DNA from 4 places in the Vibrio maritimus genome. Region 3 is predicted to be linked to each of the others. Evidence: predicted binding sites of a transcription regulator. Region 3 holds the regulator's gene; each other region holds the start of a gene.
The links. Region 3 encodes PurR, which represses purine synthesis genes. Its sites were predicted from a motif close to TNANGNAAACGTTTNCNTNA; they were not measured.

Region 1 (7,258 bases), 1.7 Mb from region 3:
TTGTTCCTGTACAAACGCGCTCAATCAAAAGGTGAGCTAGAGCTTGCGAGCGCGTAACCCCCATTAGTGGCTCACCTTGAGCCACTTCTTTGCTTTTTATTTTGACGAATTTCCAAATTGGTAAGTGAGATTAAACCTATGAGTCAAACTGCTCAAAAAGACTGGTGGAAAACAGCCACGATTTATCAAATCTATCCGAAGAGTTTTTGCGATAGCGGTGATAAAGGAATGGGGGATATCAAAGGAATTACCTCGAAGCTTGATTACTTAGCGAAGTTAGGTGTCGATGCCATCTGGTTGACTCCAGTGTATGCCTCACCAATGATTGATAACGGTTACGACATCTCAGACTACTATGCGATCAACCCTGACTTTGGCACCATGCAAGACTTTGATGAGCTGCTTGCTGCTGCCCATCAGAAAGGTATTCGCATCATTATGGATATTGTGGTGAACCACACCTCAACTGAGCATCAGTGGTTCCAGTCGGCACTAGGGGATAAACAAAGCCCGTACCGCGACTACTACATCTGGAAACCTAACGAAGGCAAGCTACCTAACAACTGGCAGTCAAAGTTTGGTGGCTCAGCATGGGCATTAGACGAAGCCACCGATGAATACTATCTGCACTTATTTGCCAAAGAGCAGGCTGACCTTAACTGGGAAAACCCAAAAGTTCGCGAAGAAGTAAAACAGGTCATCGAGTTCTGGGCACAGAAAGGGGTGGATGGCTTTAGGCTGGATGTGATCAACCTTATCTCAAAACAGCAAGACTTTGCTGATGATGACATTGGTGATGGCCGTCGTTTTTACACCGATGGTCCACGCGTTCATGAGTATTTACAGGAAATCAGTGAAGCAGTATTCCAGAAGTATGGCTCGGTAACCGTTGGTGAAATGTCGTCTACGACGCTAGAGCATTGCCAGCAGTACAGCTCACTGGATGGTAAAGAGCTTTCGATGGTATTCAATTTCCACCACCTAAAAGTGGATTATCCCAATGGTGACAAGTGGACGAAAGCAGACTTTGACTTCCTGCAGCTAAAACAGATTTTCAACCACTGGCAGACAGGCCTAAATGGTCAAGGGTGGGGGGCGCTATTCTGGTGTAACCACGACCAACCTCGCGTCGTGAGTCGTCTTGGTAATGATCAGCGATATCGAACCGAGTCAGCAAAAATGTTGGCAGCGTCTGTTCATCTAATGCAAGGCACGCCTTATATTTATCAAGGCGAAGAGATCGGCATGACCAACCCGGGCTTCACGGATATGAGCCAGTATCGTGATGTCGAAAGCCTTAATATGTATCAGCTGATGGTGGAACAGGGCGATACCTCTCATGAGGATATGATGGCTATCCTGAGACAGAAATCTCGTGATAACTCTCGCACCCCGATGCAGTGGAACGACAGCAAACACGCTGGTTTTACCCAAGGTACACCTTGGATTGGCGTTGCGGAGAACTATCCTCAGATCAACGCTGAGGCAGCGGTTGAAGATGAGCAGTCGGTATTCTACTTCTATCAAGAGCTTATCGCGCTTCGTAAGCAGTTAGCGGTGATTACTGACGGTAGCTATGTGGATTTGTTCCCAGAGCACGCTCAGGTTCATGGTTACTTGCGTGAGAGTGAGGAGGCGATGCTGCTGTGTTTGAACAACTATTATGGTGAGGAGACTCGCGTGGTGTTGCCGGAGCAGTTTGATGGTTTGGTGAGTCGTGCTGTGTTGAGTAATTATGGGGTTGTTGGTGAGGTTGAGTTGGTGGGTGAGGTTGTTTTGAGGCCTTATGAGGCTTTGGTGTTGTTGGTTGAAAAAAGTTAAGAGCCAAAAGCAAAGAGCTTTACCCCTCCTAGCCTCCCGGCTGCGCGCCCCGCTTAAAAGGGGAGGAACTACTGGCTCGCTATCGCATCGCCCGAATGATTTGCAACTAGGCGATGCGACGATAGGAGCTAGCCTGTAGTTCTCCCCCTTGATAACGGGGCGCGTAGCTAGGGGAGCTAGAGGGGGTAAACGAGCGAAGCGAGTAATACTCCCACCTCACCCATAAGTCACCACATACCTCGTCGGCTTATGATTCATCGCCAGCACCAAGTTCAACATCACCGCACCTAGAATCGAAATCCCAATAATCGACGGCGACACAAAGAAGAATGAAGCGACAAGAATGGCACAATCAATTGCCATCTGTGTTTTACCAACCGATATTCCAAACTTGTCCTGAATAAACAGACACAACACGTTAAAGCCACCTAGGCTTGAACGGTGTCTGAAGAGAATCAGCATACCAAGACCCATCAATAAGCCACCGGCAATTGCGCAGTAGATGGTATTGACGTTGTCCAGCGTGACCACTCGATGCATGTTGTCCGTAATAATAGACACCAAGGCACCAGAGATGGCGCTGCTGGCAGCAAAGCGTTTGCCAAAGCGTTTCCATGCAAGTAGGTAAAACGGGCTGTTTAGGGCGAAATAAAGCGTACCAAAAGAAATCGGCACAAACTGGCTCATAAGAAGGGCGAGACCTGTAGTTCCGCCAGTCAAAAGTTGAGCCGACTGAAGAAAGAATATCCCCTGAGCGACGATAAAGGTGCCAGTAAGAATCGCTATCCAGTCTTCTTTACGTGAGTGTTTTTGCATCAATTCTAAATTCTTCTAATCAATAAACGGCGCAATATTATTGAAAAGTTGATGTTTTCGGTAGCTTGAAGGGGAAATTTACGGTAAACCTATGTAATTCAATTTTTACACTGTGTAAATGGAATTATTGACACTTAGTGCCCGTGATAACGCCGATTTATCGGCGGATATGATGAAGCCTAAGGTTCACTATGAAAAAACTGCATGAGAAATTTCCAATTTTCTCTTTATGACCTAGATCAAATTATGTATGATGCAAGTCATCAAATGTGGTGACGAAAACGTTTGCTTTTGGTCATTGAGTGGTTTTTTTGAAACTTTCAGAACAATCTGAGTCAGGAGATACAGATGCTTAAGCGTGATATGAACATCGCTGATTACGATGCGGAGCTATTTGCAGCAATTCAAGAAGAGACACTACGTCAGGAAGAGCACATCGAGCTTATCGCTTCGGAAAACTACACTAGCCCTCGCGTAATGGAAGCGCAAGGCTCTCAGCTAACCAACAAGTATGCTGAAGGCTACCCAGGTAAGCGCTACTACGGTGGTTGTGAGTATGTTGATAAAGCGGAAGCACTAGCGATTGATCGTGCTTGTGAGCTATTTGGTTGTGAGTACGCGAACGTTCAGCCGCACTCTGGTTCTCAAGCGAACAGCGCAGTATACATGGCGCTACTTAACCCGGGCGACACAGTTCTAGGTATGAGTCTAGCGCACGGTGGTCACCTGACTCACGGTTCACCAGTAAACTTCTCTGGTAAGCACTACAACGTGATTCCTTACGGTATCGATGAAGCTGGCCAAATCAACTACGACGAGATGGAACAGCTTGCTGTTGAGCACAAGCCGAAGATGATCATCGGTGGTTTCTCTGCATACAGCCAAATCGTAGACTGGGCTCGCATGCGTGAAATTGCAGACAAGGTTGACGCTTACCTATTCGTTGATATGGCGCACGTAGCGGGTCTTATCGCTGCAGGTGTTTACCCAACGCCAGTGCCACACGCTCACGTGGTAACAACAACAACGCACAAGACTCTAGCGGGTCCTCGCGGTGGTCTTATCCTGTCTAATGCAGGTGAAGACATGTACAAGAAACTGAACTCTGCAGTATTCCCTGGTGGTCAGGGTGGTCCTCTAATGCACGTTATCGCTGGTAAAGCAGTGGCGTTCAAAGAAGCGATGGAGCCAGAGTTCAAAGAGTACCAAGCGCGCGTTGTTAAGAATGCAAAAGCGATGGTTGCACAGTTCCAAGAGCGCGGTTACAAGATCGTCTCTAACGGCACTGAGAACCACCTGTTCCTTGTTGACCTAATCGACAAAGACATTACAGGTAAAGAAGCGGATGCAGCACTAGGCGCAGCAAACATCACTGTGAACAAGAACTCAGTACCAAATGACCCGCGTAGCCCATTCGTAACGTCTGGTATCCGTGTTGGTTCACCTGCGATTACTCGCCGTGGCTTCACTGAAGCGGATGCGACTGAGCTTGCTAACTGGATGTGTGACGTTCTAGACAACATCAACGATGCATCAGTAATCGAAGCAACGAAAGCGAAAGTACTAGAGATCTGTAAGCGCCTACCTGTTTACGCGTAATTCTCTACTGCTGATACGCAATGAAAAAAGCGAGCTAAATGCTCGCTTTTTTAGTGCCTGAAACTTGAAGGTCTCGGGGTATTACTTATTGATGTTAAGCAAAGTGCCTGATTTGCATCGGAATGAGTAATACTTACGGCTCTCACTAAACTGACCCAAGCCTTCGCCATTACAGTAATCAATGTTGATATCACGCATGATATCCAATGTCTTCTCGCTGTTAAGGGCGAACTTAGCACCGTCCTTACAAACGATACGAACGCGACCATCGTCGCTGACCGAGTATAGGTTCACTTCAGTGTTACATAGCTCGAATGACGCTTCTAAATAGTTGTCTTGCTGAGTGTTTTGCGCACAACCTGCGATCACTGTTGCCGCTAGAATCGGCAAGCCAATTTTCAATAACTTCATGCTACATCCTTGATTGGGTGAAACTTTTTCTTTAAGCCTACCTAAAAATAGCAAAAATGCGAGTATGAGATTGTCATGTTGCATATTTTTCTCAAAAAAAACACGGATTGCTTCAACAGCGAACCCGTGTCTCTTGTTCCGAAAAAGGCAATGTTACTTCAAAGAAGCAATGTTCCTTCAAAAAGACAAAGCTATTTCACTTCTTCGCCTTTTGCTTGCAAGTCTGCATGGTAAGACGAGCGAACAAATGGACCACATGCTGCATGGGTAAAGCCCAGCTCTAATGCGATCTCTTTTAGCTCATCAAACTCTGATGGTGGCACGTAACGCTCTACGGGCAAGTGGTGACGACTTGGCGCTAGGTATTGGCCTAGAGTTAGCATGGTAACGCCGTGAGCGCGAAGATCTTTGAGTACTTCAACGATCTCTTCTTTGGTTTCACCTAGACCCATCATCAAGCCAGACTTGGTCGGTACCTCAGGGTGCATCTCTTTAAATTTCTGAAGAAGTTGCAGTGACCATTTGTAGTTCGCACCTGGACGCGCTTTGCGATATAGGCGAGGCGCTGTCTCTAGGTTGTGGTTAAACACGTCTGGCGGGTTATCTTTTAGTGCCTCAAGCGCTACATCCATACGGCCGCGGAAGTCAGGTACCAAGGTCTCGATGCGGATCTCTGGGTTAAGTGCGCGGATTTCACGGTTACAGTCTGCAAAGTGCTGAGCGCCACCGTCACGGAGGTCGTCACGGTCAACAGAGGTCACCACGACGTATTTAAGCTTCATATCTTTGATGGTTTGAGCAAGTTTTTGCGGCTCACCCGCTTCAGGCGCGTTTGGACGGCCATGAGCCACGTCGCAGAAAGGACAACGACGAGTACAGATAGCACCAAGAATCATAAAGGTTGCCGTACCGTGGTTAAAACATTCAGCCAGGTTAGGGCATGATGCTTCCTCACATACCGAGTGAAGATCGTTTTTGCGCATTGCAGACTTGATGTCTTGAATACGCTGGCTGTCCGCTGGCAGCTTGATCTTCATCCATTCAGGTTTACGAAGGATTTCTTTTTGCTCGGTAGGCATGTTCTTTACGGGAATCAGTGCCATCTTGTCAGCGTCACGGTACTTGACGCCTTTTTCCATTTGGATAGGTTTGCTCATCGTCTTATGCTTCTTCGCTGAATTCTACTTGCTCGTAATCAAGTATTTCTAATAGTGCTTTGATCATTTGGTCTTCGACAGTCGAGACCTCTTTTGGACCACCCAGTTGGCTCACTTGAACCATTTCCATCCCAGCATAACCACAAGGGTTGATACGAAGGAAAGGGGAGAGATCCATATTTATGTTGAGTGCTAGTCCGTGGAATGAGCACCCTTTACGGATACGCAGACCGAGCGAACAGACTTTTTTACCATCGACATACACACCAGGGGCATCTGGTCGTGCTGCTGACTCAATATCATACGCGTTAAGTGTCTTGATAACGAGGTTTTCGATGTGCGTAACCAGCTCGCGAACGCCAAGCTTTTTACGACGTAAGTTGATAAGAAAGTAGGCCACGAGCTGACCAGGACCATGATAGGTTACCTGACCACCACGATCGCTTTGAATGACGGGGATATCACCAGTATTGAGTAGGTGCTCTTCTTTACCTGCTTGTCCCTGAGTAAAGACCGGGTTGTGTTCCACTAACCACACTTCGTCTCGTGTGTCGTCTGTTCGATTGTCAGTGAAATCATGCATGGCTTTCCAGACAGGTTCATAGTCTTTTCGTCCAAGCTTCCTTACAACTAGCTGATTTTCCACCAGTCACCTCGCTGCCACTTAATAAAGTATTCGCATTATAAACATGTTGATGGTTTTGAACTACCAATAAATAACGAATTCTTAACCAATATATGATGCGGACTTTTTATCTTATTGATAAATAAAAAGAAAGCAGCCTAAGCTGCTTTCAAAAAAAATTTAAAGTTTCAAATTTTTACAGAACCATGCGAACGATGTCGATCTCACCAAGTTCTTTATAAAGGGTCTCTACCTGCTCGATTGAGGTTGCTGTGATATTGATAGATACAGCGTGGTAGTTGCCTTTTGCACTTGGCTTAATGGTTGGGCTGTAGTCCCCTGGCGCGTGGCGTTGGATCACTTCCAACACTTTTTCAGGAAGCTCTGGTTTTGCGTAACCCATCACTTTGAAGGTAAAAGAGCAAGGGAACTCTAGTAGGTCTTTGAGTTTTGCATCAGAGTTGATGGTCAACATAATAGGGACTCCAAAAAATACCAATTCTTTATAACGGTGCGAATAGTAATGCCTTACGTGGACGATCTCAAGCCAATGAAAAAGTAAAGCCGCTTTAAGCGGCTTTACGATGACTCGATTACTTTTGCGTTAAACACTAGGGCTTAGAAAAAGCTCTTGAAAAGTAATACGATGTAATCCCACAAGCGACTGAATAGGCTACCTTCTTGAACATCTTCAAGAGCAAGCAGTGGGTATTCAGCAACGTCTTCGCCTTCTAGTTGATAGTATAGCTTACCAACTACATCGCCTTTAGATATTGGTGCTTCTAGCTGTTTTTCAAGTACGAAGCTGGCTTTTAGGTTTTTCGCTTGG
Region 2 (7,258 bases), 1.1 Mb from region 3:
CTCTTTACATCATAAACCATCAATCTGTGTGAACACTCATCGCAATAATCTTTCGTATAAGGAGGTGATCCAGCCCCAGGTTCCCCTAGGGCTACCTTGTTACGACTTCACCCCAGTCATGAACCACAAAGTGGTGAGCGTCCTCCCGAAGGTTAAACTACCCACTTCTTTTGCAGCCCACTCCCATGGTGTGACGGGCGGTGTGTACAAGGCCCGGGAACGTATTCACCGTGGCATTCTGATCCACGATTACTAGCGATTCCGACTTCATGGAGTCGAGTTGCAGACTCCAATCCGGACTACGACGCACTTTTTGGGATTCGCTCACTTTCGCAAGTTGGCCGCCCTCTGTATGCGCCATTGTAGCACGTGTGTAGCCCTACTCGTAAGGGCCATGATGACTTGACGTCGTCCCCACCTTCCTCCGGTTTATCACCGGCAGTCTCCCTGGAGTTCCCACCCGAAGTGCTGGCAAACAAGGATAAGGGTTGCGCTCGTTGCGGGACTTAACCCAACATTTCACAACACGAGCTGACGACAGCCATGCAGCACCTGTCTCTCAGTTCCCGAAGGCACAAGACTGTCTCCAGTCTCTTCTGAGGATGTCAAGAGTAGGTAAGGTTCTTCGCGTTGCATCGAATTAAACCACATGCTCCACCGCTTGTGCGGGCCCCCGTCAATTCATTTGAGTTTTAATCTTGCGACCGTACTCCCCAGGCGGTCTACTTAACGCGTTAGCTCCGAAAGCCACGGCTCAAGGCCACAACCTCCAAGTAGACATCGTTTACGGCGTGGACTACCAGGGTATCTAATCCTGTTTGCTCCCCACGCTTTCGCATCTGAGTGTCAGTATCTGTCCAGGGGGCCGCCTTCGCCACCGGTATTCCTTCAGATCTCTACGCATTTCACCGCTACACCTGAAATTCTACCCCCCTCTACAGTACTCTAGTCAGCCAGTTTCAAATGCAGTTCCGAGGTTGAGCCCCGGGCTTTCACATCTGACTTAACTAACCACCTGCATGCGCTTTACGCCCAGTAATTCCGATTAACGCTCGCACCCTCCGTATTACCGCGGCTGCTGGCACGGAGTTAGCCGGTGCTTCTTCTGTCGCTAACGTCAAACGATGCCGCTATTAACGACACCGCCTTCCTCACGACTGAAAGTGCTTTACAACCCGAAGGCCTTCTTCACACACGCGGCATGGCTGCATCAGGCTTGCGCCCATTGTGCAATATTCCCCACTGCTGCCTCCCGTAGGAGTCTGGACCGTGTCTCAGTTCCAGTGTGGCTGATCATCCTCTCAGACCAGCTAGGGATCGTCGCCTTGGTGAGCCATTACCTCACCAACTAGCTAATCCCACCTGGGCATATCCTGACGCGAGAGGCCCGAAGGTCCCCCTCTTTGAGCCGAAGCTATTATGCGGTATTAGCCATCGTTTCCAATGGTTATCCCCCACATCAGGGCAATTTCCCAGGCATTACTCACCCGTCCGCCGCTCGACGCCGTTAACGTTCCCCGAAGGTTCAGTTAACTCGTTTCCGCTCGACTTGCATGTGTTAGGCCTGCCGCCAGCGTTCAATCTGAGCCATGATCAAACTCTTCAATTTAAGATTTTGTCGGCTCAATGAATACTGAACATTACATAAGTAATGTTTGAATTGACTGTGCTGAATCTTTCGATTCAATGGTCACTTCGTTTCATTGAAACCTAATTTGATACCGCTCTTTATTAAGAGAAATATCTAATTTGATTATCATCAACGAGTGCCCACACAGATTGATAGGTTTATATTGTTAAAGAGCTTGTTTCAAAGCTTCCCTTGAAACGGACGGCCATTTTAGCGAGATAAGTTTTCGTGTCAACCACTTTTTTCAACTTATTTTGCTAAGCTTCTTAGAAGCTTGTGACCTTCTGACTCGTTGGGGATTTCGTTGTCCTTTCCCGTGTCAGCGAGGGGGCATTATAGAGATCGAAATCACATTGGCAATACCCTAAATGCAGTTTTTTCGCATTTTTTGTTTGCATGGTCATTTTTTGTGCTTTAGCGCTGTAAATTACTGCAATAACTCGCCAAAATAGCTCCATTCCACAGATTTAGAGACTGATATGACTTCAATTCGCAGTTACAAGGGCATTGAGCCACAATTAGACAGCTCCGTCTATATAGATGAAACCAGTGTTATCGTCGGCGATGTCCGCTTTGGTAAAGATGCCAGTGTTTGGCCCCTAGTGTCGGCGCGTGGTGATGTGAACCATATAGAAATAGGTGAGCGCACTAATATCCAAGACAACAGTGTATTGCACGTTACCCATAAGAATGCGGAAAACCCTGAAGGCTACCCATTACTCATAGGTAATGACGTTACTATCGGTCATAAGGTAATGCTGCATGGCTGCATCATCAAAGATAGGGTTCTTGTGGGTATGGGGAGCATCGTACTTGATGGCGCAACCATTGAGTCCGATGTGATGATAGGAGCAGGTTCGCTGGTGCCACCTAATAAAGTTTTAGAAAGCGGCTACCTCTATGTAGGCAGTCCGGTCAAACAGGCTCGTCCTTTAACCGATAAAGAAAGAGCCTTTTTGCTGCGCTCTGCCAATAACTATGTGCAGAACAAAAATGACTATATGCAGGAAGTAACGATCATTCGTTAGTTAATGATAATGCGTCCCTGTTCATCGAAAGCCTCATCTTCAACGAGGCTTTCAGCTATCTCTTCTATATCAAAGCGCGCCGCTTCAAACTGCTCTAAGGCGTTTTCCTTGGAAACCTCACTGGAGTTATTAAGCTTACCCAGCTTGTCCAGACTCACCAAACAGATAATCAACATTCCAGCCTGCTGAGCATGAAACTCAACCATGCCGGCTTCCTCATTCCAAGTAAGCTGGTCAGAAAACAAAATGGACTGATTCATTCGATTAACCTTCTAGGTTCTTTCTTAGTTCTCGCAAGATCTGCTTAGTGCCTGGCCTCAAGCCTCGCCATAACATGAAGCTTTCGGCTGCTTGCCCCACTAGCATACCTAAACCATCATAAGCGAATCTTGCGCCAGAGTCCTTAGCCCATTGATTGAATGTCGTGAGCCCTTGACCATAAGTCATGTCATAACTCACGGTGTGGTTAGCAAAGATAGCACTGCTAACATCAGGAAGCTGTTTGTAGAGGCTGGTAGAAGAAGAGTTGATGACCACATCATAGGCGTTTGCAATATCGCTCATTGGAACTGCTGCAATTGGGCCAAACTCATCAAAAAGCTCAGAGAGCTGCTGTGCTTTTTCAAAAGTACGGTTGGTGATGGTTATAGATGCGGGCTTTTGATCGAGAAGTGGCTTGAGAACACCTCGAGCAGCACCACCAGCACCAATCACTAAGATAGATGCGCCTTCTAGCTGAACTTGGTGTTGTAGCAGATCTTGAACCAAGCCTTCGCCGTCGGTGTTATCTCCAATGATTTCGCCGTCATCGAGTTTCTTGAGTGTATTGACCGCGCCAGCAAGCTGCGCGCGTTCGGTCAGACGACCAGCGAACTGATAAGCGTCTTCTTTAAATGGTGCGGTAATGTTGCACCCTTTGCCACCCGATAGAAAAAAGTCCGTTGCTGCTTGCTTGAAGCCTTCAGGTTCTGGTTCTTGGCGACCATACTCTAGGTTTTGCGAGGTTTGTCGTGCGAAAAGTGTATGAATATACGGTGACTTACTTTGTGAAATGGGGTTACCAAATACAACGTACTGATCGGGCTTGCTCATGTCTGTGCCTACTGTCCTTGCCTAATGGGTGCCGAAAGGTATAGCTCGACACTATCATTTCGACACACATTCGCCAAGTTGAACCATGGCTATTTGAACTGTGGCTATCCGCTCAATTACCACTCTCTAGGTTGTAGATAGTCGCTATACAGCTTCGCCTCGGCACTTCCCTCTTCTGGTTGGTAACTGTATTCCCAACGAGCCAATGGAGGCATCGACATCAGAATGGACTCTGTACGGCCGCCACTTTGCAAGCCAAACAGCGTCCCACGATCATAAACAAGATTAAACTCTACATAGCGTCCGCGACGATACAATTGGAAATTGCGCTCGCGTTCACCATAAGACTCATCTTTGCGCTTCTCGACTATAGGCAAGTAAGCATCGGTATACCCATTACCTACCGCCTGCATGTAGGCAAATGAGCGCTCAAATCCCCACTGGTTGAGATCATCAAAGAATAAGCCACCTACACCACGAGTTTCATTTCGATGCGGCAAGAAGAAGTAATCATCACACCACTTCTTATGCTCTGCATAGACTTCTTCGCCAAATGGCTGACAGATTTGCTTAGCGGTATCATGCCAGTGCTGGCAATCCTCTTCGAACGGATAAAAAGGTGTCAGGTCAAAGCCTCCACCAAACCACCAAATCGGATCTTCTCCCTCTTTTTCTGCAATAAAAAAGCGCACATTGGCATGTGAGGTAGGGATATAAGGGTTTTTAGGGTGAATCACTAGCGAAACCCCCATCGCTTCAAACTTACGCCCGGCTAGCTCTGGTCGGTGAGCCGTTGCGGAAGCGGGCATCTTGTCGCCAAACACGTGTGAGAAGTTCACGCCGCCTTGCTCAAACACGTGGCCGTCTTTCATCACTCGACTGCGACCACCGCCACCTTGCTCTCGTTGCCACTCATCTTGTTGAAAGGTAGCGACACCGTCTTGTTGCTCTAGCTTTTGGCAGATATCGTCTTGAAGCTGAAGTAGAAACGCTTTGACTTGATGTTTATCGACTTGCTGCACAGGGTCTCCTTAACCTTGTCTTAGTACTTTTAAGGTGCGCGCATCGCGGATTTCACTAGGCTTGTTTCGACCGCCGGTTTCACCCTCGAGAATAGCCACTAATCGGTCACCGAGCTGCTCTTTCACTTCTTCTGTCGTCATGCATGATGGCATACCGGAAAGGTTAGCACTGGTTGAGGTAATCGGCTTGCCGTAGGCCAAACACAGCTTTTGCACCAGTTGATGGTCGGTCACGCGCACCGCAATGGTATCAAAAGCACCGCTTAACCAAGAAGAGACACGAGAGCTGGCTGGCATGATCCAGGTATAAGGCCCTGGCCAGGTCTGTTGAACACTCTCAAGCTGTTGCTGCGTTAGTTGTGTTTCATCTATATAGGGACGCAGCTGTTCAAAATTGGCCGCGATGAGGATAAGACCTTTCTCTACCGGACGCTCTTTTACTGCCAGCAGTTTTTCAATCGCCTTAGTATCATCAGGGTCACATCCAACACCGAACACACCTTCCGTTGGATAAGCAATTACTTCACCGGATTGAAGCGCCGCAACTGTGGTTTGAAAATTATCCACCGAGACTTCCTTTTATTAAAAGCTAAACAATTATTTTACATTTCAACGGCACTATGCTCAAAAGCCGGGTGAGAATCCAGAAAAAAACACAAAATTCACCCACGCAAACGTTTTCCTAAGAAAAAAATCCTCGTATAATGCGCGCAAATTAGTCCATTTGCACACGCCTTGAAGGAGCTTCGGATGAAAGTCGGCATTATTATGGGTTCAAAATCAGATTGGCCAACCATGAAACTTGCAGCAGAAATGCTGGATCAGTTTGGTGTGGATTATGAAACCAAGGTTGTTTCTGCTCACCGTACACCGCAACTACTCGCTGACTACGCGACCTCTGCTAAAGAGCGTGGCATCTCAGTTATCATCGCCGGCGCCGGCGGTGCTGCACACCTTCCAGGTATGGCTGCAGCATTCACAAGTGTTCCTGTATTAGGCGTTCCAGTTCAAAGCCGTGCTCTAAAAGGCATGGACTCATTACTGTCTATCGTGCAAATGCCAAAAGGCATTGCGGTTGGCACACTGGCAATTGGTGAAGCAGGTGCAGCAAATGCTGGTATCCTAGCTGCGCAAATCATTGGTGTTCACGATAATACCGTGATGGAAAAAGTTGAAGCGTTCCGCAGCCAACAAACAGAAACCGTACTTGCTAATCCAGATCCTTCTGAGGACTAATAATGAAACACGTACTGGTTCTAGGGGCCGGACAACTGGCACGTATGATGTCACTGGCTGGCGCTCCATTGAATATTCAAATCTCCGCATTTGACGTGCGTAGCGAGAATATCGTTCACCCGCTAACACTTGAAGTTTTAGGTAACGGTCTAGAGCAGGCTATCGCTCAAGCTGATGTGATTACTGCTGAGTTCGAACATATTCCACATGACGTGCTCGCAATCTGTGAGAAGAGTGGCAAGTTCCTACCTTCGACAGAGGCCATCAAAGCCGGTGGTGACCGTCGCATAGAGAAAGCACTTCTCGACAATGCCGGAGTGAAGAACGCTAAATACGCTGTCATCAACACACGCGCTGATTTCGACGCGGCTATTGAGCATGTTGGCCTTCCAATGGTGCTCAAAAGCGCTTTAGGCGGATACGATGGTAAAGGCCAGTGGCGATTGAAAACGCTTGATGACGTCGATGCTATCTGGACCGAAATGGCACAGTGCATTGCTGAATCAGACAGCCAAGCCATTGTTGCCGAGGAGTTTGTTCCTTTCCAACGGGAAGTCTCATTGGTTGGTGCTCGCAATAAGCAAGGTGAGATTGCTATCTATCCACTGGCTGAAAATGTGCACACCGATGGCGTATTGACACTATCTACTGCGATTGATGAACGTGAACTTCAAGCACAAGCGGCACAGATGTTTACCGCTGTTGCTGAGTCTCTGGACTATGTGGGTGTACTCGCGCTTGAATTCTTCGATGTCAATGGTCAGTTGCTTGTCAACGAGATCGCTCCTCGCGTGCACAACTCTGGGCATTGGACTCAGCAAGGTGCTGATACGTGTCAGTTCGAAAACCACCTACGCGCAGTATGCGATATGCCGCTGGGCTCGACACAAGCCATTCGCACGACATCAATGGTAAACATTTTGGGTGAAGATACCCTGCCAGAAGCCGTGCATGCTCTGACTGGCTGCCACGTGCACTGGTATGGTAAAGACAAACGTGCTGGTCGTAAGATGGGTCACATCAATGTGACTGCAGACGACAAAGCCGCGTTAAAAGCGCAGCTGCTTGCCTTGTCTGAACTCCTAGATGAGACCGCTTTTCCTGCACTTAAACCAGCCGCTGAAGCACTTTAAGCTTGGTTAAACGCTAGAATTTAAAACGGCTCCCATTGGGAGCCGTTTTGTTATTCGCTTTCTTGCACTTTATGGCAGCGCCTTGACGCGCACTCAAGTACCGTACCTGATGCCCGC
Region 3 (7,258 bases):
CGAGCGGGTATTGCTTTTGCAGATAAGATCAATGCAGTGAGCCCGAACTATGCCGCTGAGCTGGTGACACCGTTAGGCTCACATGGCTTGGTTGATGATTTCGTTCATCGTGCCAAAGATCTCCATGGCATCGTTAATGGATGCGATTACTCAGAGTGGAACCCAAGCCATGATGAGTATTTGCCTGAGCATTACAACGATGACTTAGAAAGCATGCTAGCGGGTAAACTCGCATCAAAAACAGCGCTACAAAAAGAGCTCGGCCTACCAGAGCGTGAAGTGCCGATGATTGGCATGGTTTGTCGCTTGACGCACCAAAAAGGTTTTCACTACATCCTTCCTATTTTGGATAAGTTCCTAAAGAATGACGTTCAAGTCGTCATTATTGGTACGGGTGAGCCGCAAATTGCTTCTCATCTTAATGATCTGGCGGAAGAGTTCTCTGATAAGTTGGCGTTTGTCGAAGCTTACAGCAATCGCTTTGCTCATCTGGTAGAAGCAGGGTCAGACTTCTTCCTTATGCCTTCTGAGTTTGAAGCGTGTGGTTTGAACCAAATTTATAGTATGGCTTATGGTACTTTACCAATTGTGCGTAAAGTCGGCGGCTTGAAAGACACGGTTATTGATTTTGATGATGACCCTAACAATGCGACTGGATTTGGTTTTGTTGAACCTTGCCATGACGCCTTGTTAATTGTCCTGCAACGCGCACTGCTATTCTATCTGCAACACCCTGAGCAGATGCATGAAATGCAGCTTCGCTCAATGCGAAAAGACTTCAGTTGGACTGAGTCAGCCAAAGAGTACGTCAAGATGTACGACCTGGCGCTCGAGGCAAACTAGAGCAAACACTGAAAAGCGGCGTTATGCCGCTTTTTTTTATAATCGACTACACTTGTAAATCATTTTTACCAAAATTCCTGTTAGTTTTTGTCCGTAAAACGGCGAATTATGGTAACGTAACGCCCACATACATCACGAAACTTGAGAACTATGTCAGAGAGCTTGCTATTCCATAAAACTTATCAGCACCCAACGAGTAATGAGTGGGTGGTATTCGTACATGGGGCAGGCGGAAGCTCAAACATATGGTTTAAACAGATTCGAGCTTACCGAGAGCACTTTAACCTGCTGTTTATTGATCTGCGCGGTCACGGTAAGTCAAACCAACTCCTTAAAGACATTATGTCGAACAAGTACACCTTTAAAGAGGTGACGCTGGATATCGTCAAAGTACTTGATCATCTTAAGATTCAGTCAGCTCATTTTGTCGGTATGTCTTTGGGAACGATTATTGTGCGCAATATTGCCGAGTTGGCACACTCTAGAGTTCGTTCCATGGTCTTAGGTGGTGCAGTCACTCGCTTTAATACTCGATCGCAAATTCTGGTGAAAATTGGCAACTGGAGTAAGCACATTATCCCTTATATGTGGCTTTACAGCTTGTTTGCGTACATTGTTATGCCGCAAAAAGGCCAAAAAGAATCAAGGCTGCTATTCGTCCGTGAAGCGAAAAAATTGTGCCAAAAAGAGTTTAAGCGTTGGTATCGTCTAACGACAGAAGTGAACCCTCTCAACCGCTACTTTAAAGACCGAGAGTTGCCGATTCCGACTTTGTATCTGATGGGTGATAAAGACTATATGTTTATTAAGCCAGTCAAAGAGATGGTGGCTGAACATAAGTCCAGCCGTCTATTAGAGATCAAAGATTGTGGTCATGTGTGCAATGTTGAGCGTCCAGAAGAGTTCAATAAGCACTCAATAGATTTCATTAAGTCTGTGGCATCGTAGCTGTTTGTGGCGTCTGACAGTTCCAGCAGACGCCAAATTGCGCTTCGTTAGTCTCATGGCAAGCTGGACATACCCACGGCACGTTACCGCTTTTCTCAGCCTGTTTTTGCCAATCTTGAATGACAGCTCGTGCCATCATTTCTTGCTCTTTGTTGAAAAGCCAAACGTAGGGTAGTGAATTTTCGTCAAACGGTACTTCCCCTCGTAACCCGAAAACACCTTCGCCTCGTACTTCACACTCGATACCTTCAGCCATCAACTGCTGTTGGACAATATGTGTTTCTGGTGGGTTATTGCCTACAAATATCTTCATCTATTCCTGTACCTGTGGCGAGCGAGAGATTTTTCCCATAATCCATTTAGCAATAAGTGGGAACAAACCGAGTAGGGCAAATGATGCCAACACGGTAGGGGAAACAATACCGGATAGACTGTCAATATTCGCTAGCTGAGTACCCGCATTGAGGTAGACTGCAGTTCCTGGCAACATACCCAGTTGACTCACCAAGTAATATTTAGAGACTCGAATTGGCGTGAGACCCATTAATAAGTTAATCAAGAAAAATGGGAACACAGGAATGAGTCTTAGAGAAAATAGATAGAAAGCACCGTCTTTTTCGACACCTTTATTGATCGTCTCAAGTTTCGAACCGAACTTACTTTGTACCCAATCGCGAAGTAGGAAGCGACTGCTCAAGAATGCCAATGTAGCGCCTATGGTACTCGCAAATGAAACAAGCAGTAAACTAGTCCAAAAGCCAAACAGTGCTGCGCCAAGTAAGGTAACCACGGCAGCGCCTGGAACAGAGAATGCAGTAATCGCTATGTAAGCGAAGAAATAGGTGAGGGCAGCAGCCACAAAGTTCTCATTGATGTATTCACTCAGTGCTACTTGCTGTACTTTTGCGTTTTCTAGTGTGAGATGTTGACCAAAGTTGATGCCCAAATAAATGACGACAGCAACCAAAACCAATCCTAGTATCAGCTTCTTGCTCATGACGATATCCTTTTGATGACTCAGTATTAGTGTAGTAGAAAGGCTGAGTATGTTTTTCCTTTCAACTAATACAAAAAAATCAGCCATAAGGCTGATTTTTTCTCGAGATGACCGTAACTTAATTAATTAAGCTAGCCAGTTCGTCTCTTTTAGTCTGAGGAATCACAGACCAATGAGTACCATTTATCGCACCTTCAAGAGCCCATAAAAGCTCTAAACCTACGGTACTTGAATGGGTTCTCTGAATGGCCTTGAAAGCCTCAACCGAACCATGATCCTGAAGTTCAACCACTGATTCAATGCCTGCTTTTTTGAGCATGCGCTCAGTGGCAAGGCGAAGATTCGGAAGGTCTTTCAGGCGATTAGGTTTCGCTTCGGATTGTTGCTCTTTCTCAGTTTTCGCGAACTCGAGTGCCTGTTTAGCGTGATCGAGAATACCTTCTTGATCTTGCCAACAGTCTTCAGGTAACGCGAAGTACTTAGTAACAACGGGAAATCCACGCTTTTTATAAACATAAGGCTTGTAACCCAGTTTTTTGAAGGTGGATACGGTCTGACGGTTAGTTCTGATATGTAATTTGTTATTCACTGCTAAGGCAAACATCGTATCATCTACGAAGATGCCAAATCCCCCAAACATGGAGCGAGACTTTACTCTTCCAAGCTGAGCGAATAATTGCATTGAATTTTTTAGTATAGGATTATCCATGCTTTATTCTTTTCTCGGTGTTATTGATTGTGTCACCAGAATCAGGTCCGAGAGTATAGCAATCAGGTGTCAGAGCTCTGTTAGGCATATGCCATAACTGAGTCTTCTCCCCTTGCCATCGGCAACCCCGCTACCTATCAATTAAAAATTGGTTTAGGCCGGAGGCTTTGCGTCCCACCCTTTCAGATGGTTTGCCCTGTGCGTGACTTCATTAGAATAAATGAAAACGACATAAGCCTATGATTACTCAGTTGCAAAAATGTGATGTTGGTTCAAATAATGGTGGGTTATTTGTGCTTGAGGGTGCGTAAAAAACTAACAATCGAGAGAAGAAAACTTGAATGGGGTTCAAAAAAAAGTGCCTGGAAAGGCACTTTTGTCAGCATTATGTAAGGCTTTTGACAGAGTCTCGTTCAACAATCTCTGGGTGCATTTCGAAAATGCGCTTTTCATGACCTTTATCTTTGATTCGTTCTAATAGAATCTCAAACGCGTTTTTACCGACACGACGTTTAGGTTGGTGAACCGTGGTTAGAGGTGGCGAGAAGTACTCAGCCAGCTCGATATTATCGTAACCAATGACAGAGATGTCCTCAGGTACGCGCACACCCAGTTGTTGTAGGCGACTCATCAGGCCAAACGCCATGGTGTCGTTGAAACAGAAGATAGCGGTAGGTCGGTCTTCCATTGCAGCAATACGGTTAGCTGCGATAACCGCTGTATCGCATTCGAAGTTGCCTTCAAGAATACGATCGTCTTTCATCTCGATACCTGCCTCAGCAAGGGCACGTTTGTAACCGATGATACGCTCTTGGCACACGGCTTTCTCCAAGTGACCGCTTAGACAAGCAATATCAGTGTGACCTTTTTCAATCAGGAACTTCGTTGCGAGATAACCGCCTTCTTCGGAGTTATCGATGATCTTGTCCGCTTGTGAGCTTTCTGGGCCCCAGTCCATGATAACTTTAGGAATGTCGGCGTGACGATCAAGCATCTCTAGCAGCTCTTCGGTAAGATCAGAGCACATCACGAGGATGCCATCCACGCGTTTCTCTGCCAGCATGCGAATGTAATCGCGTTGCTTTTCATACACACCACCAGTGTTACATAGGATCAGCGTGTAGCCTTGGCGGTAGCAGTAGCTCTCAACACCATCGATAACCTCAGAAAAGAACAGGTTAGTTGATTGAGTCACTAACATACCAATGGTTTTCGTTGAGTTACATTTTAAGCTACGTGCAACGGCGCTTGGTGCGTAGTTGAGTTCGTCGACCGCCGCCATCACTTTTTCTTGAGTTGCTTCAGCAACAAAGCGAGTCTTATTAATAACGTGGGATACTGTGGTCGTTGAAACGCCTGCAAGGCGGGCGACATCTTTAATAGTTGCCATAGTGATATCCTATTAGTCGCGGCTTGATAATTAACGTTGGTACCGCTTCAAGTATAGTGGTCTTTGCAAACATATAACGCTATGTTGTTGTAAACATAGTATTTGGCTGCGAAAACCGAAAGTTGCATGCAAGCCACGGCGAAAAAAGCTCAGAGCGTAGATTTCAACAGGTGTTTTTGGACACAAGTCCGCGTTGAATGCCAAGGGCATTTGCATTTAAACGGCGGATTGTAGACTTAGGTTTGGGCGCTGGCAATGACTTATCCAATAAATTTATAACTAAAGCGCAAATTAATTCTCACAGATGTGATGCAAATGATTTGCGCTTTAAGGTTGGCTAGCCTTGCTCACCCTCTAGGTAGGTGTAGTCAAGTTGGCAGAATGCTTCGAGTAGTTTAGCGGCAGAGGCATAAAACCCAAACTCGTCGTTGGTTTGGCATTTCGCAACAAACTGAGGTAGCCATGTCATCAAGTAGTTCTTGATGAACTCTGCTTGCTCGTGCAGCGCATCGTTCATATGTGCTTCCGCTTCAAGCTCATTGGAGCGAATGATTAAGTTGCCTAGAAAATCTAGCTCGATCGCGAGGTGATCCGCTGGCTCATTTAAGTCCTTATTCACTGCCACACTGTGCTTAGCTAACAGGTCAGCCATATCCTGTGCAGGTTGATCATTTAAAAGACCAGACTTACCAATATACATAGAGGCATAAGGCAATGCGCCATGCTTGTCCGACTTTAAAAATAGATCGCAAAAATCGGCAGAAAGCTCTAATTGTGCGTCTTCTCTGACTTGAAGGCGGTTCAAGGACTCTGTAAAGACCTGAATGGGTTCTTTTAGGGAAGGGTTTTCTCCTAAGCCAGATAAGAAAGAGCGAATTTCAGGGCTATGGTATTTGTTGAGTTCATCATCAGTGAGCTCGGCAGCGAATAGGCTTGAAAGCCACCAATAGATTTCTGCGCGTTGCTCATTAAATGCTTTGATTTCTTGCATTTGAATAATCTCCAAAAATGATAACTCTATTTTAGCCAATAAAGATGAATAGCAATAACTTGTTGTGTGAAAAATTGAGTTAACTTATGAAAAAATAAGACAAAAATTAATTTCTTTAAGGGTAAGTTAACACGAGTATTCGTTGCATATGAGACGCAATCGTTTTGGTTGTTTTGAATCAAAAAATAGTAAGGTTTCCATGCCTATGAGGGGATGTAGACTAGAATTGTGAATGTTTATGAATAGAATGTCCCTGTCATGACAAGATTGAGAAACCACAGATGAAATATCACGTTTTGGTTGTAGAAGATGACGTAGTCACTCGCAGTAAGCTGGCTGGCTACTTCGAAAATGAAGGCTACTTGGTTAGCGAAGCTGAAGATGGTCAGACGATGCGTCAGGTGCTGGAAGAATCCAGTATCGATCTCGTTATGTTAGATATTAACCTCCCTGGTGAAGATGGTTTGATGCTGACAAGAGAGTTAAGAAGTCAGTCAGACATTGGAATCATTTTGGTGACCGGTCGCACCGATAGTATTGACCGTATTGTTGGCCTTGAGATGGGTGCAGACGACTATGTCACTAAGCCGTTTGAGCTACGTGAACTGTTAGTGCGAGTAAAAAACCTATTGTGGCGTATTTCACTAGCGCGCAAACAGCCAGTACTTGAAGAGTCAGTGCAAAACGAGCATGTGGTTCACTTTGGTGAATGGACGTTCGATAAGCAGCGTCGTTCACTGACGAATAATGGCGACCCTGTAAAACTGACCAAGGCTGAATATGAATTGTTAGTTGCACTCTCAACGTATCCAAATCAAGTTCTGAGCCGTGAGCGTATCCTCAATATGATCAGTCATCGAGTTGATGCGCCGAACGATAGAACCATTGATGTTCTTATCCGTCGCATGCGTGCCAAGATGGAATCAGATCCAAAGAATCCACAGATATTTATCACTGTCCATGGCGAGGGCTACATGTTTGCTGGTGATTAAAGTCGGCTAGCGTGTAGTGATAGAAAATGCTCCAGTTGTCTCTTTGATAGCTGGAGCTTTTTTATGGGAGCAATGTAGAGATACTTGGTCGTTGTATATGCAACTTGTAACTATTTTTGTTAACTGACTCGCGTGAGAAGTCGGTGCTTTCTGAGTCGGAAAAAGACTCTATAAACCTGAGCTAGTTTGAAAGTGGCGTCGTTTCCGTTGAACTGCCTCTATTGGGCAGCATTGATTGGCAACGACATTCTTTGGTTCAACAAAAGGATTTTCCATGACCAAGCTACAATTAGGCTCTATTCCAATATTTAAACGGTCAGTGAATTTGTCGCTGATGCTTACCTCGAGTTTACTGTTTTCTGCACCAAGCTTGGCAGTACAGTGTGAC
Region 4 (7,258 bases), 340 kb from region 3:
CACCGATAAGCACAGTTGGCTTAGCATTTTTGATTACGTCATGAAGCGAGAAACCAGAGTTCTCTGATTCCCAGTTTTGCGTGTGCTCATGTTTTTGTACCAGGCGCTGCTGGAAGTCCAACAGGTTTGGCATGCCTTCTTGTAGTAGACCCCAGCGGTCAACCATGAAGACCTGTGAGCGAGCTTGCTCGTCACTAATGCCTTCAGATACCATTTGAGCCACGATTGCTTCTGCAATACCGCAACCAGCCGAACCTGCACCTAGGAAAGTTACACGTTGCTCTGACAGTTTGCTGCCAGCCGCCTTACAAGCTGCTAATAGCGAGCCAACAGTGACGGCAGCGGTACCTTGAATGTCATCGTTAAAGCAGCAGATTCGATTTTTGTAGCGCTCAAGAAGTGGCATTGCATTTTTCTGAGCAAAGTCTTCGAATTGAACCAGTGCATCAGGCCAGCGACGCTGTACAGCTTGGATGAAATCTTCAACGAACGCGCGATATTCATCACCCGTGATACGAGGATGACGCCAGCCCATGTACATTGGGTCTGCTAAGCGTTGCGGGTTGTTCGTACCCACATCAAGTACGATTGGCAGTGTATAAGCTGGGCTGATACCACCACATGCGGTGTACAGTGCCAACTTACCAATTGGAATCCCCATACCACCGATACCTTGGTCACCAAGACCGAGGATACGTTCACCGTCGGTTACAACAATGACTTTAACATTGTGGTTACGTGCGTTGTTGAGTAGGTCATCGATGCGATCACGATTTGGATAAGAGATGAACAGACCACGACCACGACGATAAATGTTCGAGAAGTTCTCACATGCTGCACCTACAGTTGGGGTGTAAATGATCGGCATCATTTCCGAGATGTGATTCTGAACTAAACGGTAGAAAAGGGTTTCGTTCGTATCTTGGATATTGCGCAGATAGATGTGCTTATCCATGTCATTTTCAAAGCTAGTGTACTGCTTGTAAGCACGGTCTACTTGCTCTTGAATGGTCTCTGTCGTTTCTGGAAGAAGACCTTCTAGGTTAAAAGACATTCTCTCTTCTGAAGTGAAAGCACTGCCTTTATTGAGTAATGGAGTACTAAGAAGCGCAGGACCTGCGTAAGGGATGTAAAGCGGTCGTTTGTTGTTGTTCATTAGGTTACCTGATATGGGAACAGTCATTCGGGAAATAGGAACAATTAGCGCGCTAATTTAACACAAATTAAGAGATTAAGCGAAGTGCAAATGTTAACTAATTGTAGAAAATATCACATAAAAATCCTATCGCTGACTGAGGTTGTACTGCACCTTGCGACAGCAACAGGTATACTCTCGACATCCGACCGAGATTTCAGAAAGTACAATGACCTTACCTATTGATTCTATTGAACAAGATGTGAAGCAAACGCTGGCACATTCCCACCTTATTGTTGAAGCAGATACAGGATCGGGCAAGTCTACAAGACTTCCGCTTTGGGCAATGGAGCAGGGTAAAGTCCTCGTCGTTGAGCCGCGTCGAATCGCTTGCACCTCTCTTGCCGAATTTTTAGCTGGATCTCTAGGAGAGAAAGTCGGAGAAAAAATAGGGTACGCCATCAAGCTAGAAAACCGTTTTACCGCGGAATCTCAGGTAGTATTCGTAACGCCTGGGGTGGCACTACGTTGGTACGCGGAGAACGAGTTAGCTGAATATTCGGTTGTTATCGTGGATGAGTTTCATGAGCGTCGCTGGGATACCGATTTATTGGTGGCATTACTCAAACAGAAGCAGTCACACCGAACCATTATTACCTCTGCGACAATCGAGGGTGAGAAGTTAGCGCGTTACTTCAATGCCGAGCGGCTGGTGGCAAGTGGTCGTGTTTATGACGTGGATATTCAACATCGACGCGATGACAGTCGACAGCTACCTGATAGTCGTCATCTAGAAACGCGAATTAAGCAAGAAGTGATAGAGCAACTTGGTGAAACATCGGGTGATATCTTGGTGTTTCTACCTGGCAGAAAAGAGATACAACAAGTTAGAACTGCATTGGCTCCTCTTTGTGACACTGACGACATTCTTGTTGCGCCGCTGCATGCCTCAGTGACGGATCATGAGCGGAGCTTAGCCATGACCATACAAGACAAGCGCAAAGTGGTACTGGCTACTAATGTTGCTGAGACGTCGCTGACCATTCCCAATATCGGGCTAGTGATTGATTCAGGGTTAGAGCGCCGTAATGTCCAGCGAAATGGTCAAACGACGCTCATGCTCACTCACATTTCAAAAGCGAGCGCGTCGCAGCGATCGGGCCGCGCAGGGCGCGTGATGAATGGTATTTGTGTACGTTTGTATGGAGAGCATGCAGCATTAGAGTCGGTAACACCACCGGAGTTGCAACGCGAGTCTATCGTGGAGCCAATGCTGGCTTCCGCGGTTTGTGGGCACGAGTTAGAGACCCTCAGTTTTATCGACACTATACCGGATAAGTCATTAGCCTCGGCAAAAATGCAGCTCAAAGAGTTAGGGGCGATTGATGATAATGGCATTACCGAGCATGGGCGAAATCTTGCTCCACTGCCAGTTGATGCTATCTATGCCGATCTTGTCACGAAGATGCCAACCAAGGCGCTGAAAGAGGTCATGATTGATTTGACCGCAGCAATCTGTACTACGGGCAAGCTTTATCAACTGACATCTAACGAAGAAGCACTTGAACGCTTGGATATCGAAGAGCCGTTTGGATGCGATGCGCAAATCATGGTTGGTTTACTGCGTGGCGAGAGCTTCTCTGGCGTCAGCGCAGATCAAGATGCTCTGCGCGAAGCGCAAGGTTTGTCCGAGCAAATGCGTTCGGTATTTGAGCTGCCAAGTCTAGAAGTCGCATCGCGATACGATCGAAACGAGTGGGTTAAGCAGATGATCAATGCCAATCCAACGTTGTTGTTTGTGCGTCGAGAGAGAAGACGCGAGGCGCTTGGTAATGGGTTGATTGAGGTCTTGTTGGGTCGCTCTTGTCGACTCAAGAGTAATGCAGAATCTGCGTTGGTGTTATCAACGCACTCCCTACCAGGGCGCGGTGTGAAACAGACGATGACCTTGGGAACCTTGCTAGTTCCGGTTGAACTCTCCTTGCTGCGTGAGCTTTCGATAGGTGAGTGGGTTGCTGGAGAGGCCGTTGAGACGGAAGCCGGCCTCGTTACCACTGAAACCTTAGTTTATGCAGGAAGAACAATTGCCAAACGAGAAAGTGAACCGCAGGGAGAAGCCGCACTTGCAGTTATTGCTAATGCGATAATGAGTGGTCAGCTATTGCCGGGGTTAGCACAAGAATTATCAACAAAAATGGCGCATTGGAAACTGTATCTTGAACTAGGATTGGGGCAAGGGCAGAGCTATGAGACTGGAGAACTGTCTCTATGGTTACAAAGTAGGCTTGCCGAACTTGGTGTTGAAAGCTTCGACGATCTTGAACTTATCGATGCGAATGACTTTGAGTTTGAAGGCATTCCTGAATGGGAGTATGCCGACTTCGCTGCTAAGTATCCACTTGTTATTCAATTGAGTGGTTTGACACTGACGGTTGAGTACTTCGGTAAAGGTAAACTAGTCGAAGTCAGTCATCATTCGGGATCAAGAAAAGATGACCCTAAACGCAAAGAGCTGCCTGCTTGGTCGGGATGGCGAGTGAAGTACCGAAAAGCTAGCAGAGTGCTAGACTTGAGGTAGTGTCCGTTAGCGAGGTGTCAAGGCAGGTTACACAACAATTTGCCTATTGCTGAGCGAATGTTCAGAAGATGTTGCGTATTGGGTTTTTATATCACTTTTCACATCGTAAAAGGGCTATAAAAGACCGTTTTTATATATCCTATTGCTATATAAGCAAGCTTGAATGATAGTAATCAAGTAGCATTCTGCAATCGGGAGTGAAGATGTGTGATGATAAAAAATCGCCAGTGGAGTTTGATTACACCAGTTTTCTCGGCGAATCGTGCAGTAAAAAATGGACTTTCCTAGAGGCGTTAGCTTCTGTGGCTCCAGTGTTTGGTGAGGCTTGGAAAGAGACCACCAAACAAGACAGTGACCCAGACAGCCGCTTGTGGGAGATGGCGCTTCAGTCTTTATCAACCAGTCGTAGTGATGAATCCAACCTAGTGTCGTTAATTCGACTTGCTCGAGATGAGCATATTGATTGCCTACAAGTGATAATGCCTTATTCACTCGATGCCGATCAAATCGAAACGATACAAGCCAAAGGGAATGCGAGTATTACTGCGGTGCCCGATGAAGACGTACTGATCGCAGTGATCCATGCTTAGCATTAGCTTAGTCGATGCTAAATTGAGACTTAGTTAGCCATGCAGATACCCCAATATTCGTATAGTTAACAATGTTCGAACCAATGAAAAGGGGGAGCGCCATGCTCCCCCTTTTTGGTACTGAATGTCTTCAAAGCTGGCCAGAATTAGTCTGCAATCAAGTCGTATTCGGCACGCAAGATATCGATGATCTCTTGTTTTGGATTTTCGCTTAGCTTGATCTCACGACCCGTAATCTTTTCTGCGATACCAGTATAAGTGCGTGATACGTCCATTAGTGCTTCTAGCGGCAATGCATTATCTTTCGCAAGTGCCTCGCGCTCTGGCATGCGCTCTTTATTTAGAAGGATATCAGGATCTGGGAAGTGGTTTAGCAGGAACTGACGGAAGCCTTCCTTTGAGTTTTCAACGATGCTTCCTGTTTCGTAGGCTTTCGTATCCCAGATACGTGATGAGTCAGGTGTGCCCACTTCATCCATATAGATTAGCTTTTCTTTGCCCTTTGAATCCGTTACGTAGCCGAATTCAAACTTGGTATCAACAAACGTTTGGTCAATCACTTCAAGTGCATTACTGATAACGCCAAAGCCTTCTTTAAGCAACTTCTCATAGCCATCAATGTCAGCTGCATTGCTAAAGTTGAATGCTTCGAAGTTGTCGACAATGTTCTGGCGAGTGATGTTGACATCATCTGCTTCAGGAACACCAGGAATACCGCGCAAGATACCTTTTGTGGACGGTGTAATAAGAATATCTTCCAGCTTCGAGTCTTTCTCTAGACCCTCTGGTAGCGTAATACCGCAAAACTCTCGCTCGCCTTTCTCATAGGCACGCCACATTGAGCCAGTGATGTATTGACGACAAATAGCTTCAATCATGACTGGTTTAGCTTTTTGAACGATCCAAACAAATGGGTGAGGGATGTCCAGGATATGGCTATCCGCTAAACCGTTATCTTTGAAAAGTTGGAACCAGTGATTTGAAATCGCATTAAGTGCTGCGCCTTTACCAGGAACACCTCGAAGATCACCTTCGCCGTGCCAAATACAATCAAATGCTGAAATTCGGTCACTGATAACCATAATCGCAAGTGGTGCGTCTTCTGCTACGTCGTAGCCTTTCTCTTTGATAAGGCGGCGGCTATCTTCTTCAGTCAGCCAATATACAGAACGCACTTTACCGCTATGAACCGGTTTGTTAGTGCGAATTGGGAGATCGTCGTTTACGGCAAGAACTTGATCAGCAAGACTCATGGAGACATTCCTATCTAATGTAAGGTCGCGACAACAGCGACAACAAGTGGAAGAGTGGTAACACTCATTATTGCCACGCATCATACCAGAACTGGTTGATCCTGCCAGAGAAAAAGCAAACGTTTGCGCAATTTGTTTATGTTATAGAGTCAATTGTTTAAAAAGACGGCTTTAGGTTCGTGTAAAGGGTGGTTGTGTGAGCGGGAATGTAGGTACGACTCTAGGCAGGTTCGCTGCCTCGAGTCTGAAAAGAGGCCTATTAATGTAGATAACGTTCGCCAGATAAAAAAACGACTTCACACTGCTGGCTTAAAGCGAGTGCGTTCAGCGTTGCTTGCTCTTGGGTACTAAACTGACCGTTGGCGATAATGGCGCATGCGTTTCCAGAGCGGATTGCTTTTTCGACAACTTGATATTGCGTCAAGCTAGCAGAAGGTTTCATTTGAACCATATGCTTACCCAACTTATGAAAATGAAGTGCTTGTCCTGCAGAAGGGCGAGGGCATTCAGCTGTCATCAAAATCCACTGTGGTCTAGACGTTAGCCTCGATAACTTTTCAAGAACTTCATCCTGAATTCCTTGTGGTGCAATACTGCTACCGAATGCGTTGTAAGTACGTGAAACATTGTATTGAGAGCGAATTTGATTGTTGAGTAACATAACCCTGTTCCTTTATACATGCTGTATGGTTATACAGTAGTTTTTTGCAGGGGAAAGATCAAGCATTTTTTGTTCATTAAAAACTCAGTTAAACTTAAGTGTCTGAATTTTAATGAATTTAAATTTTAGGTTATCGTGAGTTTTTAGGGTGAGATGATGTAACAACAGTAGTTTGGAGTAAAAGTACTGTATAACCACTGTATAGTACGTCTGTTGGTAAGCAATGAGTTGAGCGGGGTGTAGGGAGTTTGAGGGACTAGAGACTAAAACGCCTCTGTTAACAGAGGCGCATTGCATTTCATTTACGGTTGAGCGGTCATTTTGTTGCGAAGCTCGATTTCTGCGAGATTAAACTGCCTGACATCCATAACGGCAAAACTTAAACATTGCTCGCAAGAGTGATGGCACTTGCCGTCAATATACTCATGTTTAGTGACATAACTTGGTGTGTGGCACCAGTCACAGATACCTTCTTTAGTGAATACGTACATTATTACTCCCCACCCTTATCTGTCTGGGTGTTATTTTCGCGGAGTATTATGACACAAAACCAATAGGAATGTTAAATATATGTTTCAAAAAAGTGGTATTGTGCAGATTTGGTTATAAAACCGCCAGTTTAAATAGCGATTATCGACTCTTTAGATGGTTGGTAAGCGTGTTCAGCGCAAGGTTAAGCTGCTTCATCTCTTCTTCACTACCTTGGGCATCTGGGTGATAAATGCGGCTCAACTGCTTGTAGCGCGCCTTGATCTGCTTTGCTGTAGGTTGTTCATTCATGTTGAGCCCGAAGCGAAGGTAGGCATCTCTTACCGCTGAATGTGGGCTTTGGGAACTCGAGTTTTGGGAATCAGTCGAGCGACTGCGCAGTTGTTCGGTTGCCGATTTAAGTTGTTTTTGCAATGTTTTGATGATCTGTTGTTGTTTAGCGAGGTTTTGTTTTAGCTGTCCGAGGTTCAATTCATGATCATTGGACGCACGCATTGTTTGTCTCTGTAGATAGACTCCAGTAGCAATGATTGCTCCGATCAAGACAAGGTA

Region 1: a site for PurR is predicted at 2,911-2,930, ahead of glyA (serine hydroxymethyltransferase). Genes of this name have one in related genera too.
Region 2: a site for PurR is predicted at 5,439-5,458, ahead of purE (5-(carboxyamino)imidazole ribonucleotide mutase). Genes of this name have one in related genera too.
Region 4: a site for PurR is predicted at 5,668-5,687, ahead of LY387_RS09395 (phosphoribosylaminoimidazolesuccinocarboxamide synthase). Genes of this name have one in related genera too.

The regions. Positions count from the first base shown of each region.
Region 1 covers NZ_CP090438.1:712,970-720,227, forward strand. The annotation lists gene treB (PTS trehalose transporter subunit IIBC) at 1-57, shown strand, start outside; gene treC (alpha,alpha-phosphotrehalase) at 139-1,821, shown strand; gene LY387_RS03235 (YitT family protein) at 2,038-2,637, opposite strand; gene glyA (serine hydroxymethyltransferase) at 2,986-4,236, shown strand; gene LY387_RS03245 (hypothetical protein) at 4,318-4,647, opposite strand; gene lipA (lipoyl synthase) at 4,839-5,804, opposite strand; gene lipB (lipoyl(octanoyl) transferase LipB) at 5,809-6,450, opposite strand; gene ybeD (DUF493 family protein YbeD) at 6,626-6,904, opposite strand; gene LY387_RS03265 (serine hydrolase) at 7,048-7,258, opposite strand, start outside.
Region 2 covers NZ_CP090438.1:3,517,602-3,524,859, forward strand. The annotation lists rRNA gene LY387_RS16345 (16S ribosomal RNA) at 58-1,609, opposite strand; gene LY387_RS16350 (gamma carbonic anhydrase family protein) at 2,110-2,658, shown strand; gene LY387_RS16355 (DUF1488 domain-containing protein) at 2,655-2,918, opposite strand; gene aroE (shikimate dehydrogenase) at 2,923-3,750, opposite strand; gene hemF (oxygen-dependent coproporphyrinogen oxidase) at 3,867-4,772, opposite strand; gene LY387_RS16370 (L-threonylcarbamoyladenylate synthase) at 4,782-5,339, opposite strand; gene purE (5-(carboxyamino)imidazole ribonucleotide mutase) at 5,523-6,008, shown strand; gene LY387_RS16380 (5-(carboxyamino)imidazole ribonucleotide synthase) at 6,011-7,141, shown strand; gene LY387_RS16385 (type I DNA topoisomerase) at 7,192-7,258, opposite strand, start outside.
Region 3 covers NZ_CP090438.1:2,375,263-2,382,520, reverse strand. The annotation lists gene glgA (glycogen synthase GlgA) at 1-843, shown strand, start outside; gene LY387_RS10805 (alpha/beta fold hydrolase) at 994-1,791, shown strand; gene LY387_RS10800 (DUF2007 domain-containing protein) at 1,772-2,104, opposite strand; gene LY387_RS10795 (TVP38/TMEM64 family protein) at 2,105-2,788, opposite strand; gene LY387_RS10790 (TfoX/Sxy family DNA transformation protein) at 2,907-3,497, opposite strand; cyclic di-GMP riboswitch class I at 3,615-3,703, opposite strand; gene purR (HTH-type transcriptional repressor PurR) at 3,883-4,887, opposite strand; gene torD (molecular chaperone TorD) at 5,225-5,878, opposite strand; gene torR (two-component system response regulator TorR) at 6,160-6,870, shown strand; gene LY387_RS10770 (Ig-like domain-containing protein) at 7,145-7,258, shown strand, end outside.
Region 4 covers NZ_CP090438.1:2,039,355-2,046,612, reverse strand. The annotation lists gene LY387_RS09410 (NAD-dependent malic enzyme) at 1-1,156, opposite strand, end outside; gene LY387_RS09405 (helicase-related protein) at 1,365-3,713, shown strand; gene LY387_RS09400 (hypothetical protein) at 3,917-4,303, shown strand; gene LY387_RS09395 (phosphoribosylaminoimidazolesuccinocarboxamide synthase) at 4,450-5,556, opposite strand; gene LY387_RS09390 (hypothetical protein) at 5,816-6,217, opposite strand; gene LY387_RS09385 (hypothetical protein) at 6,520-6,708, opposite strand; gene LY387_RS09380 (J domain-containing protein) at 6,848-7,258, opposite strand, start outside.